2 regions of the Staphylococcus schleiferi genome follow, and region 2 is predicted to be linked to the other one. Evidence: riboswitches for the same ligand, from Rfam matches in the RefSeq annotation. Region 2 holds a riboswitch; the other holds the start of a gene.
What was found. A riboswitch is a leader RNA that binds a small molecule or an ion and turns the genes downstream of it on or off. The one in region 2 is predicted to bind S-adenosylmethionine.

Region 1 (7,510 bases), 820 kb from region 2:
TCTATTGTTGTTATTGTATGAAAAAGGCATCGGAACATGTTGGAAAACACCGGATTATATTTTTAAACCCAAAATCAGAACTATCTTTGGCGTGGCGCCAGATGAAAAACTTGTTGGTTTTATTTATTTAACAGACTTAGAGGATGAGGCAGATTTTCCGAAAGTAGAACGCAAAAATAGAGGGATATTAACAGAGTATATTTAGTCCAAAACGTTGTTTGAATTGGATTACTGAAAGTGTTCTATTAAACGCATCTCAAAGTAGATAAGGGATAACGCACTTGTGTGTATAGATAAATAGAGGGGCTAGGACATCATCTCGTCCTAGCCCCTCAAATGATTAGCCTAAGCTTTCAGCTAAGTAGCTTTCAACTTGTTCAGGTGATTTTGCATTAGCAGAGTGTAAGTGGTGTAATTTTTGGCCATCTTTAAAGATTAAAATACTTGGAATACCCATAACTTCGTATTCTTCCACTGCTTGATCAAGTTCATCACGATCAACAGAATACCATTCATATTGATTGTATTTTTCAATAATTGGATCAATCCACATATCCATCGCTTTACAGTCTGGACACCAGCCAGCTTCAAATTTAATAATAACAGGTTGCTCGCTTTGGATGATTTGATTGAATGATTCCATGTTAGTAATGCGTTGCATCTAAAACATCTCCTTTATATCTATTACGTAACGACATTATAACGGATTTCATAGGTGAAGTCATCTATGTGATTCATTGATAAACAACGGCATAAGTCGTGCATCTCCTAATATTTAACCGTATTGATATTGGGTATAAAACAAGTGAAGCAGTGGGTGTCTAGTGAAACTACACAATGTTCCACTCGTCTATATAAATTTAGTATCAAACAATGTAGCAATGAATTTTTTGAAAAAAACAAGCATTTTAATTAATAATTTGATATATTAAAATTAATTGGAATAAGGAGGTCAAAGGCATGATCAAATTTTATCATTATCCAAATTGTACAACATGTAAAAAAGCAGCGAAATTTTTATCTGATCATGGTGTAAGCTATGAACCTATCGATATTGTACAGCATACACCGACAGAAAAAGAATTTCGTCAAATTATAGAAAAATCAGGCTTGGATATTAAAAAGTTCTTTAATACACATGGCGCAAAATACAGAGCGTTAAACCTTAAAGACAAATTAGAAAATATGAATGAAGATGAAAAATTAAGTTTACTTGCTTCTGATGGCATGTTAGTAAAGCGACCATTAGCGATCTTAGGTGATAAAGTGACAGTCGGCTTTAATGAAGAGGTCTATCGCAATACTTGGCTATCATAAAATAGTTGATAGAACCGTTCCAATATGTCATGATAAAATTGTAATTGTAAACATTATAGGAGGGGATTAACGTGGCAGTGCCAAGCGAATTAAAATATTCTAAAGAACACGAATGGGTAAAAGTTGAAGGTCAAACAGCAACAATTGGAATTACAGATTTTGCGCAAAGCGAATTAGGTGATATCGTCTTTGTTGAGCTTCCAGAAGTGGAAGATGAACTTACTGAAGGTGAAACTTTCGGTAGTGTGGAATCAGTTAAAACTGTTTCTGAATTATATTCTCCTGTATCAGGAAAAGTCATCGAAGTGAATGAAGGTTTAGAAGACGAACCTGAAGCGGTTAACGAATCACCTTACGAAAAAGCTTGGATGGTAAAAGTTGAATTAAGCGATGAAAGCCAATTAGATGCATTACTAAGTGCAGCTGATTATGAACAAATGATTGGTGAATAATGCCCGCATAAAGACTCCTCGGTAATCTGATTATCAAGGAGTTTTTTGTACTCAAATATTTTTTAGAAGGTGAAGACCATGGCGATGATCAATAAGGTTATTGTTGTAGAAGGTAAATCTGATAAAAAACGTGTTCAAGAGGTGTTGTTAGAACCTGTCGAAATTATATGTACACATGGAACGATGGGAATTGAAAAATTAGACAATATGATTGAATATTTGTATGATAAACAGGTCTACATTTTAGTAGATTCAGATGCGGAAGGTCGAAAAATCCGCAAATGGTTTACAACTTATTTGAGTGAGCGCATCGATATTTTCATCGATACGAATTATAGTGAAGTGGCACGTTGTCCACGCGATTACCTCTCTAATGTATTACAACATTTTGGATTTAAAGTAAAAAAAGATTTTTATGTTAAAGGGAAGTATTCATATCATGAGTGTTTCAGAGCAATTGAACAATATATATAGAAATAGTGATCAAAACGTTCATCTCATATTCGGTTATACACCGATGTGTGGGACATGTAAAATGTCTGAAAGAATGTTAGATATTGCCAATGAGATGACACAATTACCAATTGTGAAAATAGATTTAAATTTTCACCCAGATTGGAGTCAAGCAAATGAAATACAGTCTGTGCCTGTGTTAATGATCATGCATTATGATCAAGAAGTAGAAAGATTGTATGCTTTTCAATCTGTACCGTACTTATTAGAAAAATTAAAAAAAGTGATTGACGCATGTTGATTACAATGATAAGATTAATATCAATTAAATAGTCAGAAAACTCTTATCCGGAGTGGTGGAGGGATGTGCCCTATGAAGCCCGGCAACCGTCTAGTATATAGAAATGGTGCCAATTCACATAAAGTAAAAATTTTACTTTTGAAGATGAGAGAAAAGCGATTCGTGTTAGTGCTTTCTCTTTCATTTTTAAAAAGAGAAAGCATTTTTTATTTTGCAGATAAGAGGGGAAACACAAGGAGGAACAGTATGATTGAGCTTAAAAATATCGTTAAAAAGTACGAGAGTAAATCAAAATCTGTGACAGCTGTAGATCATGTTGACCTAAAGATAGAGAAGGGTTCAATCTATGGTATTATCGGATTTTCTGGTGCTGGTAAAAGTACTTTAATACGATTATTTAATTATCTAGAAACACCTACATCGGGCGATGTGGTTATCGGCGGGGATAACATAGGTCAGCTAAGTAAAGCAGATTTACGTAAAAAACGACAAAAAGTCAGCATGATTTTCCAACACTTTAATTTATTGTGGTCAAGAACGGTATTGGATAATATTATTTTTCCACTAGAAATTGCAGGTGTTGCAAAAAGTGAAGCAAAGCAGACAGCATTAGAGCTCGTTGAACGTGTCGGTTTGAAAGGGAGAGAGCATGCGTATCCTTCTGAATTATCAGGTGGTCAAAAACAGCGTGTCGGCATTGCCCGCGCACTGGCCAATGATCCAGAAGTCTTACTGTGTGACGAAGCAACAAGTGCACTTGACCCTCAAACGACAGATGAAATATTAGATTTACTTTTACAACTTAAAAAGGAAAAGAACTTAACGATTATTATTATTACGCATGAGATGCACGTCATTCGTCGAATTTGTGATGAAGTATCTGTAATGGAAAATGGTCGTGTCATTGAGCAAGGTAAAGTTTCTGATATTTTTGAAAATCCACAGCACGCAGTGACACGTCGCTTTGTTCAAGAAGACTTGAAACCGAGTGATGAGAGCGATGAGCTTGTAGCGACATTTCCTCTAGCAAAGGATGATATTTTAATTAAATTGACTTTTTCTGGCGATAATACAACACGTCCGATATTGTCCCATCTTTCGCAAGAATATCATCTTTCAGCCAATATTTTAGAGGGGAATATTAAACATTCAAAAACGGGCACTATAGGCTATTTACTCGTGCACATTCAAGATGTCTCAAAAATAAATTTTGATGAAGTACAAGCGGACTTAGAGTCACAAAATATCGATGTAGAGGTGGTCAGTCATGGGTAAGAGTTTTAGCGAAATACTTCAAGAGATGATAACAATGCCGAATGTACGTTGGCCTGATGTTTGGGTAGCGACATATGAAACGCTATACATGACAATCATCTCAACAGCATTCTCATTTATATTTGGGCTCATTTTAGGTGTGATTCTGTTTTTAACATCTAAAAGTAAATCTAAAGCAGGTCGTGTATTTTATAGTATTGTTTCTTTCATTGTGAATTTATTTAGAGCGATACCATTTATCATTTTGATTTTATTATTAATTCCATTTACAAGTTTACTTTTAGGCACAATCAGTGGTCCAACAGGTGCTTTACCTGCTTTAATCATTGGGGCATCCCCTTTCTACGGCCGACTCGTAGAAATTGCACTTAAAGAGATTGATAAAGGCGTTATTGAAGCGGCGAAATCAATGGGAGCGACAACTTGGACAGTCGTATTAAAAGTATTGATACCAGAATCACTACCAGCCTTAATTTCAGGTATTACTGTAACAGCGATTGCTTTAGTAGGATCAACAGCAGTAGCAGGTGTTATCGGTGCAGGTGGTTTAGGTAACTTGGCATACTTAACAGGATTTACGCGAAATCAAAACGACGTTATTTTAGTTTCAACCATTTTAATATTAATTTTGGTATTTATTATTCAATTCTTAGGGGATTGGATAACAAATAAAATAGATAAACGCTAATAATAGTGAAGAGGAGACTGTATTAATGAAAAGATTTTTATCGATTATTGTTGTTCTTGTTGTTGCAGTTGCTTTAGCCGCATGTGGAAATGGTTCTGATAGTAAAAAAGAAGACAAAAAGATTGTTGTTGGTGCTTCACCTGCACCACACGCTGAGATCTTAGAAGAAGCAAAACCATTATTAAAAGATAAAGGTTATGATTTGGAAATTAAAACAATTAACGATTACACGACACCAAACAAATTGTTAGATGCTGGCGAATTAGATGCAAACTTTTTCCAACATACACCTTATTTAGACACTGAGAAAAAAGACAAAGGTTATAAAATTGAATCTGCTGGTAATGTTCATTTAGAACCTATGGCGGTTTATTCAAAAAAATATAAAAGCTTAAAAGATTTACCAAAAGGTGCAGAAATTTTCGTTTCTAACAACCCAGCTGAACAAGGTCGTTTCTTAAAATTCTTTGTTGATGAAGGTTTAATTAAGATTAAAAAGGGTGTAAAAATCCAAGACGCAACATTTGATGATATTACTGAAAATAAGAAAGACATTAAATTCAACAGTAAACAATCTGCAGAATTCTTGCCAAAAACATATCAAAATGGTGAAGGTGATGCGGTAATCATCAATTCAAACTTTGCAATCGAGCAAAAATTAAATCCACAAAAAGATTCTATTGCAGTTGAAAAAGGGAATAATAACCCATATGCAAACTTAATTGCTGTTAAAGAAGGTCATAAAGATGACAAGAAAATTAAAGCTTTAATGGAAGTATTACAATCCAAAGATATTAAAGACTTTATTAAAAAGAAATACGATGGTGCAGTTGAACCAGCGAAATAAAAAGCTTAGTGACAGCGTGTTTCAAATGTTTGAACACTTGTCAGCGAGATATGTATCCATGATTTGAATTAAATTTAATGCGTAGTACAAACGATCATCGACTATAAGTGTATGAAAGTGAATGTACTACGCATTTTTTATACCTATTCGCACTTAGAATCAAGCTGTTGTTATTTGAAAGGAGCATACATATGAAAAAATTAACGTTATTACTTACATCTATTGCAGTATTCGCACTTGTATTAACGGGCTGTGGACAAGATAAAACGAGCAAAGCAGATGACAAAAAAATAGTTGTCGCAGCAACACCAACACCCCACGGTGAAATTGCTAAAAAAGCTGGCGAAATTATGAAAAAGAAAGGTTATGATGTTCAAATTCGCGAAGTCAATGACTACAAAATCCCAAACAAGTTATTAGATAAAGGCGATGTCGATGCTAACTTATTTCAACACGTTCCTTACTTAAAAGAAGAGAAAAAATCACACGGTTACAAAATTGAAGAAGTTGGCAAAGTTTTAACAACACCTATGGGCGTCTACAGTAAAAAACATAAAAGCTTAAAAGATTTACCTGATGGTGCGAAAATCTATATTTCTAATAATCCAGCAGAAGAAGGACGTTTCTTATCATTCTTCGTAAAAGCTGGGTTAATTAAAATCAAAGACGGCGTTAAAATTGAAGATGCAAAATTAGATGATATTGTTGAAAATAAAAAGCATTTGAAATTTGATAACCAACAAGGGGCAGAGTTTTTACCTAAAACGTATAATAATAATGAAGGCGATGCGGTTATTATGAATTCAAACTATGCGATTGACAATGGTTTGAAACCACTTAAAGATTCTATTGCGGTCGAGGATGAATCGTCACCATTTGCGAATATTTTAGCTGTCAAAGAAGGCCATAAAAATGATAAGAAATATCAAGAGTTTCTAAAAGCCTTACAATCTGCTGAAGTGAGAGACTACATTAAAAAAGAATACGATGGTGCAGTGATTCCTGCAAAATAACATTGATAATTAAGGGAACAGTCTGAGAATTTCATCTCGTAATTGATAATATGGATTCAGTAACGGGCTTTTCCTTCTTTAATAAGAGGTTTAAAGATTGTTATTGATGGGGAGGAAATGAAGTTGCTTCTAAGTGGAATCAATCAAAAATGTACCGAGTTTCTTCCTATTTAAATAAATAATAATTTTATAATAATCAATGAAAAGGCGGGGCAATGAAGTCAAATCGATTTCTGTCCCGCCTTTGTATATGATTTAGGACTCATTAGTGAAGCGACCTAAAATAAAACTAATTATAAATCCTAAGATAAGTGTGATTATCGATGCTAACCATGTAAGGCCCTGATTAGGCAAACCAGGAAAAACTGAAAATAGTGAACCAATCACTAAACCGAGTATGGCTGCATAAGTGAGATAAGTGTAATGCTTTAACAAATACGTAATCACTTTACTTGCGATTAGAAACCCTACAACTATCCCCATACCTACCATTAAAATAACAGGTAAAGCTTCGAAATTGAAACGTACAATTTCAGAAATGGAATAAGTTACAGTACTGTATACACCGAATAATAATAATATAAATGACCCAGAAATCCCTGGTAATAACATTGCACTTGATGCACATACGCCAGCAATAAAATATTTAATGAGCATTGGCAGGGACAAATCAATATGGCTAGGTGCAGCATGTGAAGTCTCCCCTTTAAAATATGCCATCAATGCAAGTGCTATAATAGCCACTCCCATAATGATCCAATGTTGGATTTTGTAGGTTTGTTTGTAGTGTGAAATACGTAATAAAAATGGAATAATCCCTAAAATTAATCCAAAAAAGAAAAACATCGTTGGTATTAAGTGTGTTGCTAACAGATAATTGATAACGCTACTTAAAATGCCGATTGCCAAAGCCATTCCGATAATAATAGGTAATAAAAACAAGATACTTTTTTTGAAATGCTTTGAAAAAACACCACTTACAGAAGCGATAAAATCATCGTAAATGCCTAGGAGTAATGCGATTGTTCCGCCACTGACGCCGGGAATCAGATCACTAATGCCCATCGCAAAACCTCTAGGGATATTTGAAATCTTAAATTTCGACATGATTCTATTCCTTTCCTTAGTTTATCGTTACATCATACCACATTATAACTGATTTCA
Region 2 (7,510 bases):
TTGTGTGACGCTTAAAAATTAAATTTTGGCAAAGCCTTTTTCCAAATCTGCAATAATATCATCAATATGCTCAAGGCCTATCGAAAGACGAATCGTCTCAGGGGCAATACCTGCTGCTTTTTGCTCTGCTTCTGTCAATTGTTGATGTGTCGTTGATGCAGGGTGAATGACAAGTGACTTTGCATCTCCTACATTCGCTAATAAAGAAAATAATTCTAAGCCTTCAATAAACTTTTTACCTGCTTCGTATCCGCCTTTGACACCAAAGGTAAAGATGGAACTTGCACCTTTTGGTAAATACTTCTCTTTTAACGCGTAATATTCACTCGTCGGTAAACCCGCATATTTAACCCATGCGACTTTATCATGCTTTTCAAGACATTGTGCAACTTTTTCAGCATTTTCGACATGTCGTTCTAATCGTAATGAAAGTGTCTCTAAGCCTTGCGTTAGTAAAAATGCATTGAATGGTGAAATCGCTGCCCCTGTATCTCTTAAAATTGTTGTACGAATTTTAAAAGCAAGTGCGGCTTCTCCAAATTTTTCACTGAACACTAAACCGTGATAAGATGGATCGGGTTCACTTAATCCTGGAAACTTGCCATTATCCCAGTTAAAGTTACCTGCATCAACAATGACACCACCCATCGATGTTCCGTGCCCACCAATAAATTTGGTCGCAGAGTGAACAACAATATTCGCGCCATATTCAATCGGACGTAAAAGATAAGGTGTCGCAAATGTATTATCAACAATAAGTGGTATACCTTGCGCTTTTGTAATTGCTGCAAGTGCATCGAAATCCTCGACATTACCTTCTGGATTCCCAATCGTTTCTACAAATAATGCCTTCGTATTCTCTTGAAGCGCATTTTCTATATTGCTGACATCTTTCGTATCTACTAATGTGACATCAATCCCATATTTAGGTAACGTATGTGTGAAAAGTGTATGTGTCCCACCATATAATGTAGAACTGGCTACGATATGATCGCCTTTCTGTGCAACAGCTTGAATCGCATATGTGATAGCTGCCATACCTGAAGCAACCGCTACACCAGCGACACCCCCTTCAAGTTCAGCCACACGTGTTTCAAGTACGTTCGTCGTAGGATTCATCAGGCGTGTATAAATATTCCCAAGTTCATCTAAGCCGAATAAATTCGCCGCATGTGCCGTATCATCAAAAGTAAAAGATGTTGTTTGATAGATCGGTAAAGCACGTGAATGGCTACTTTCATCGACTTCTTGTCCTGAGTGCAATTGCAACGTTTCAAATTTAAAATCACTTGTCATTTGACATTCCCCCTATTAATAAAAAAATAAAAGCCTACCTGATAAAGATAGACTTTTACTAGAAGACTTATCTCTCAGGTTAAATCACCTGCAGGAATTAGCACCTAACTGAATAGGTTGCCTGGTTTCAAAGGGCCTGTCCCTCCACCAATCTTGATAAGTATGATTCAATTGTTAAAATGCAAGATGTATCGCGCAAATAGAACGGCCAATACAATAACCGTGCGGGTGTTTTATTGGCTTTTAATGATACAACAAGTCTATCTAACATCCTTAACGATGTCAATATACAAATCCGAATTTTCTTACAAATTGCAAAAATTTGAAAAAATCACATTTGTGAGTATCAACACGCAGTCCGTTTATTCGATGTAAATCGACTGACTAATCATCTCGGTTTTAATAAATTGATGGACGTCAATGACACGTTGATTTAATGACCCTTTATAGGGCAAATTAGGTTGATATAATTTTTGAATGAACATCCCGTCTACAATGACATCAATCTGTTTTAATAACGCAGTCCGTTCATCATGTGCAAACCATAAGTACTCAAATAAAAAGCCTGTCCAAACCCAAATTGATTTCCGGCTACCGTAGCGTTTTCGAAAAGCACGTACTAATGGTATAACGATATCTAAATTACAAAAAGGTTCGCCCCCTAAAATGCTTAATCCTGAAATATATTCCGGCGCACACGCATCTAACACTTCCGATATCAATGTTTCCGTTGCCCGTTCACCATATCGAAAATTTTGGGCTGCCACATTGTAACAACCTTCGCATAAAAACGGGCAACCTGAAACATAGACACTACAACGTACACCTTCTCCATCGACGAAGCTTTGGTATTCGATTTTAGCAATATAACCTGCACCTTTTTTTATTTTTTGTGCAATCATGAGGGATTCGCTTTCATATGTTTCACGCGCGCGCACATTTCTTTATGACGCCCTTCAATCATTGGTCGTTGTACAGGGTTACCTAAATAACCGCATGTCCGTTTAACAACATCAACCGTTTCAGGGTTATGGTTTCCGCAATGTGGGCAACTATAACCTTTTTCAGTTGTTTCAAAGTCTCCCTCGAAACCACAGTCATAACAACGATCGATTGGGATATTTGTACCTAAATAGCTCACGCGATCATATGAATAATCCCACACCGCTTCAAGCGCTTTCACATTATGGTCTAATTTAGGATATTCACAATAATGAATATAGCCACCGCTTGCAAAATGCGGATAATCTTTTTCAAAATCTAATTTTTCGAACGGTGTCACGTCTTTCCGCACATCATAATGAAATGAGTTTTGATAATAACCTTTATCTGTAATATCAGGAATCGAACCAAACGCCTCGTAGTCTAAACGGCAAAAGCGATCTGTCAAAGACTCACTTGGTGTGCTATAAATACTAAACCAAATGTCATGCATTTCAGTCCAACTATATTGATATGCTTGCATCCGTTTTAAAATTTCAAGTGTAAAAGCTTTCGCATTTGCGTTAGTTTCCCAGTTAGGTCCAAAGAACACTGTTGCTGCTTCATAAAGTCCAATGTATCCCATAGAGACAGTCGCACGTTGCTTATTAAACAAAGCATCCACTGAATCGTTTTCATCAAGACGATATTTAAAAGCACCGCGTTTGTATAAAATTGGCGCATTATTTGGCACGGCTTCTTTCACACGTTCAATACGATAAGCCAATGCATCATGTAGCACTTGCATCCGTTCATCAAATAAAATCCAAAAACGTTCAATATCGCCTTCTGATTCAATCGCAATACGTGGCACATTTAAAGTGACGACACCTAAATTACAGCGGCCACTATTTTCATATTCACCATTTTCATTTTGCCAAGCCGGTAAAAATGAGCGACAACCCATAGGTGCTTTAAAATCACCAAGCAACTCTACCGTTTTATCGTAATTTAAAATATCTGGATACATGCGTTTCATAGAGCATTTTAAAGCTAGTTGCTTAATATCATAGTTTGGATCTGATGGTGCCAAATTCGTTCCTTTTTTTATTGAAAAGACGAGTTTTGGGAAGATGGCTGTGATTCGATCTTTACCTAACCCTTTAATCCGTGTTTTTAAAATTGCTGTTTGGACTTTGCGACTGAGTTCGTCCGTACCAAGGCCAAAGCCTAAAGTCACAAAAGGGGTCTGTCCGTTAGATGTATATAATGTATTGATTTCATATTCTAGACTTTCAATCGCATCACTAATATCTTGTGTCACACGTTGATCGACATAAGTTTCAATATGCGCTTCGTCTACAAATTGTTGCGCAATATCACGATGTTTTTGTTCGTTATATTTCGCATATGTACTTAATAATTCATCTACTCGATCAATTGTGCAACCCCCGTATTGGCTGCTCGATACATTCGCAATAATTTGAACGAGTTGTGCCGCTGCTGTTTGTATCGATTTAGGAGATGTGACTTGCGCATTGCCAATTTGAAAGCCTTGCGCCAACATCCCTTTAGCATCGATTAAACAACAATTTGTTAACGGCTGAAATGGGTGATAATCTAAATCATGAAAGTGTATTTCCCCTTTTCGATGTGCCTCTGCCACGTGTTTTGGCAGTAAATAATCTAAAGCGTACGATTTTGAGACTACCCCTGCAGTCAAATCACGCATTGTTGAAAACGTTTCACTATCCTTGTTTGCATTTTCATTTACTATTGTAGGATCTTTTGTCATTAAACCAGTAAGTTCTTTTTCCAGTTGTGTCAAAATATCACTCTTTTCTATATATAGTATCTATAAATAATCATAAACACCATATATAGTGTTTTTCAAATGATAACTGACAGATTTACGAATTTGTCATTTCTTTTCAAACATTATGTGAACAAAATATTGCGTTAGATTGGATTGGAAATTTGAAGTAAATGCCTAAATTCTTTGTAAGGCTGCACGTTTATATCACGTTTCATCTTTTCTTTTTGATTGGGGAAAGTGCTTAAAGTGTTGAACATCATAAAAAACGCTAGGACTTGTGGAGGATCCTAGCGTTTTATCTATTTATAAATTTATGGAAGGTTAGAGAAATATTGTTATTGAGAAATTATAATCTATCTTGTGGAGGGAAGCGTAAAGTGATTGTCGTTCCTTGACCATACGTACTCTCAACTTCTATATGACCACCGATTTGATGCGCCAATGTTTGAGCGATGTACAAGCCAAGTCCGGAACCACCTGTATCTTTGTGTCTTGAACTTTCGACTCTGAAAGTTCTTTCAAATATATTTTTAATATCTGATTCTGGAATACCAATACCTGAGTCAGAAATCGAAATTGCGATTTCATCATCTACTTCAAAGACCTCTACGGCTAAGGGCGAACCGTGTTCTGAAAATTTAAGCGCGTTGTCGATGAAATTCATGATGATGCGTTCTATTGCGCGCTGATCTTGTGTGAAAGGTTTGATATTTTCTGCTATTTTTATGTCTAGTTCTCTTTGTTCATGTTGTAATCGTTGTGAGTAGACTTCAAAAATAGGGATTAATAGTTGATCAATGTGAATTTGCGTCAGTTCATTTTCTTGGTAGTTAACGGTGATGACGTCTGTGATATCATCGAACATTCTTGATAGTCGATCTGACTGATTAATTAAGATACTGTAGGCCTTTTGTGTATCTGATTCACTATGAATAATGCCATCTCGTAATCCCTCTGAATAGGATTTAATACTCGCTAAGGGCGTTTTTAAGTCGTGTGCGAGATTTTGCACCATATTCATTTTTTCTTCTTGCTCTTCTTTAATTAAATTCATTTGCTCTTGAATTTTATCGACCATTTGATCAAAGGATTCACTCAATTCTTTTATTTCTTTAGGGGCATTAATTTTGAGTTTCTCCGTTTCAAATTGGCCTTTTGCGATTTTCTGTGTTTTTTCATTCAACTTTTCAATCTTTTTTATCATGGGAACTGTAAAAAAGATACCGATAATTAGTGTCATCATACCGGAAAGGAATGAACACAATGTCAAAAGAATTGTAAGTGGTCCGTCAAACCACATCAGTTTGTATAATGTATAAAATAAAAATGTCGTTGTAATAATCGTAACGATAAACGAATAGATTAATTGTTTACGTATCGTCATTTAAATCTGCCTCTGAAACTTATAGCCTAGACCCCATACCGTTGCGATAATATAGTCGTCATAGCCATATTTTTCTAGTTTTTCGCGAATACGATGGACATGAACATTAAGCGTGTTCATATCTTCATAATACTCATAACCCCAAACTTGTTCTAACAAATCTGTCTTGGACAATGCGACTGATTCATTATTTGCAAAATGCCATAACAATTCGAACTCTTTGATGCGGAATGGGATAAGTTCTCCCTCTAATTCTACGGTTTTAGTTAAATTATTTAATACGAGTTTTCCACAGCGAATCGTGTCTTGTGTGGAAGGACTTGTGACGTTGACACGGTGCAGAAGATTTTTAACACGTATGACTAATTCACGTGGACTGAATGGTTTTTTGACATAGTCATCAGCCCCCAACATTAAACCGAAGATGGTGTCATGTTCGCTCGTTTTAGCAGTTAGATAAATATATGGGATGTCGAGTCCTTTATTCTTCATTTCACGTACAACTTCGTAACCATTCATCTCGGGCATCATGATATCAATTACCATGACATCCACATGGGTATCCAACAATTCCATTGCTTCTACGCCATTAGATGCGGTTGAAACGTGATAGCCTTCATATTCGAAATAAGTTTTACAGATTTCTCTGATGTCTTGCTCGTCATCAACTATGAGTATGTGCGCCATTTTCATCATTCCTTATATTTTTACGTTTGATGAAATGATTTAAACTAATTGCCGCTAATGTTTCTTTATTCATTAATAAAATGACAAAGAATAAAAGTTGCACTGGGTAAGTAAAAATCATATCAGCTAAAATATAATTTAACATAATGAACACGCCAAAGAAACTCGCAGTGTAAGATAACACACCTAAAATGAGACCTAAACCAATGGCAATCTCACCAAGTTGTACCATCCACTTGAAAAGTTCTAAATGATTTGCAACACCGAACTCGAAAAATGTCTTAAACCATTGGGGGGAATCTTGGTTGTCACGAATGACTGACACAAGCCCGTCAATTGCAAATCCACCTGTTAACTTTTCAAAGCCTTGCATCAGTATATAAAAACCTGAGCCTAAACGAATAAGGAGAATTAAGACTTTATAAGCTATCGACATATCTTCACTCCTTTCTTATTGATGTTGTTTCTTGTTGATTACTTGATGTTTGTCTTGATGATTATTTAAGTTTTGCAGAACCGAAGATAACGTGTGCTTTGTCACAGTAGATAGTCACTGTATCGTAGTCTTCTGCTTTAACACCTTTAAGGTCAAAAGTTTGTGTAGACTCGTCATACTTAACTTCGTCTAATTTTTCACCTTTTTTGATGTCGTTACCTTTAGTTAAGTAAACGTGTAAGTCTGGACCTTTTGATGATTCGTAGTCTGTTAACATTAACTTACCGTCTTTGATTTCAGCTTTACCTTTAACTGTTTCGTTGTTTTCACCTTTAAAAGTACCTGATTTCATTACTTTTGAGTTATCTACATTTTTATCTTGCATAGATGTCTCAGCTTTGTTGTCTTCTTTTTTGTCCATGTTGTCATTGCCACAAGCACCTAATAAAAATGTTGTCGCTAATGCACCTGAAACTAAAGCCATTTTTATATTCATAAATAATTCCTTCTTTCTAAATTGATATTACATGTATCATTGTAAATAACGTGATTGTTGATTGACATAAACTAGGTATTAATAATTCTTAAATAATTATTAACAGTCATTTCTTATATATTTTCCAATTATTTATATATATAAGAATGAAACAAAATATAAGATGATGAAGGTTATAAGTGGCGTAAATACCGCATTTTCCCCTTTACTTGCCAGGCAAATACATCTACTCAATCATGTTTAACTCTTTTATTTTTGATTTATCTTATCGATTGAGTTTATCTTATGACAAAATATTTTATACGACAGAAAAAATAAACCTCACCGTTAAATGTAATGATCAAAGACTTTTTCAAAAGAACACTCTATCAGTCATTACACGTCACGATCAGGCTTTTAAATATTTTACTTCTTATATTAATAGATTACTTTCTCACAATAATACGCTTCGAATTTCATATAAATTTATTGCTA

Region 1: it holds a riboswitch for S-adenosylmethionine, as region 2 does, so the genes downstream of both, MUA40_RS09565 (methionine ABC transporter ATP-binding protein) here and MUA40_RS01345 (O-acetylhomoserine aminocarboxypropyltransferase/cysteine synthase family protein) in region 2, are expected to answer to the same signal.

Annotation. Positions count from the first base shown of each region.
Region 1 covers NZ_CP094712.1:2,021,310-2,028,819, reverse strand. The annotation lists gene MUA40_RS09595 (nitroreductase family protein) at 1-205, shown strand, start outside; gene MUA40_RS09590 (thioredoxin family protein) at 341-661, opposite strand; gene MUA40_RS09585 (arsenate reductase family protein) at 961-1,317, shown strand; gene gcvH (glycine cleavage system protein GcvH) at 1,389-1,769, shown strand; gene MUA40_RS09575 (toprim domain-containing protein) at 1,848-2,243, shown strand; gene MUA40_RS09570 (thioredoxin family protein) at 2,209-2,523, shown strand; SAM riboswitch class I at 2,564-2,674, shown strand; gene MUA40_RS09565 (methionine ABC transporter ATP-binding protein) at 2,770-3,798, shown strand; gene MUA40_RS09560 (methionine ABC transporter permease) at 3,791-4,486, shown strand; gene MUA40_RS09555 (MetQ/NlpA family ABC transporter substrate-binding protein) at 4,512-5,333, shown strand; gene MUA40_RS09550 (MetQ/NlpA family ABC transporter substrate-binding protein) at 5,525-6,346, shown strand; gene popT (polyprenyl-phosphate transporter PopT) at 6,602-7,453, opposite strand.
Region 2 covers NZ_CP094712.1:323,003-330,512, reverse strand. The annotation lists gene MUA40_RS01345 (O-acetylhomoserine aminocarboxypropyltransferase/cysteine synthase family protein) at 19-1,296, opposite strand; SAM riboswitch class I at 1,361-1,459, opposite strand; gene nrdG (anaerobic ribonucleoside-triphosphate reductase activating protein) at 1,659-2,198, opposite strand; gene nrdD (anaerobic ribonucleoside-triphosphate reductase) at 2,195-4,045, opposite strand; gene MUA40_RS01330 (sensor histidine kinase) at 4,380-5,417, opposite strand; gene MUA40_RS01325 (response regulator transcription factor) at 5,418-6,104, opposite strand; gene MUA40_RS01320 (DoxX family membrane protein) at 6,082-6,540, opposite strand; gene MUA40_RS01315 (DM13 domain-containing protein) at 6,602-7,036, opposite strand.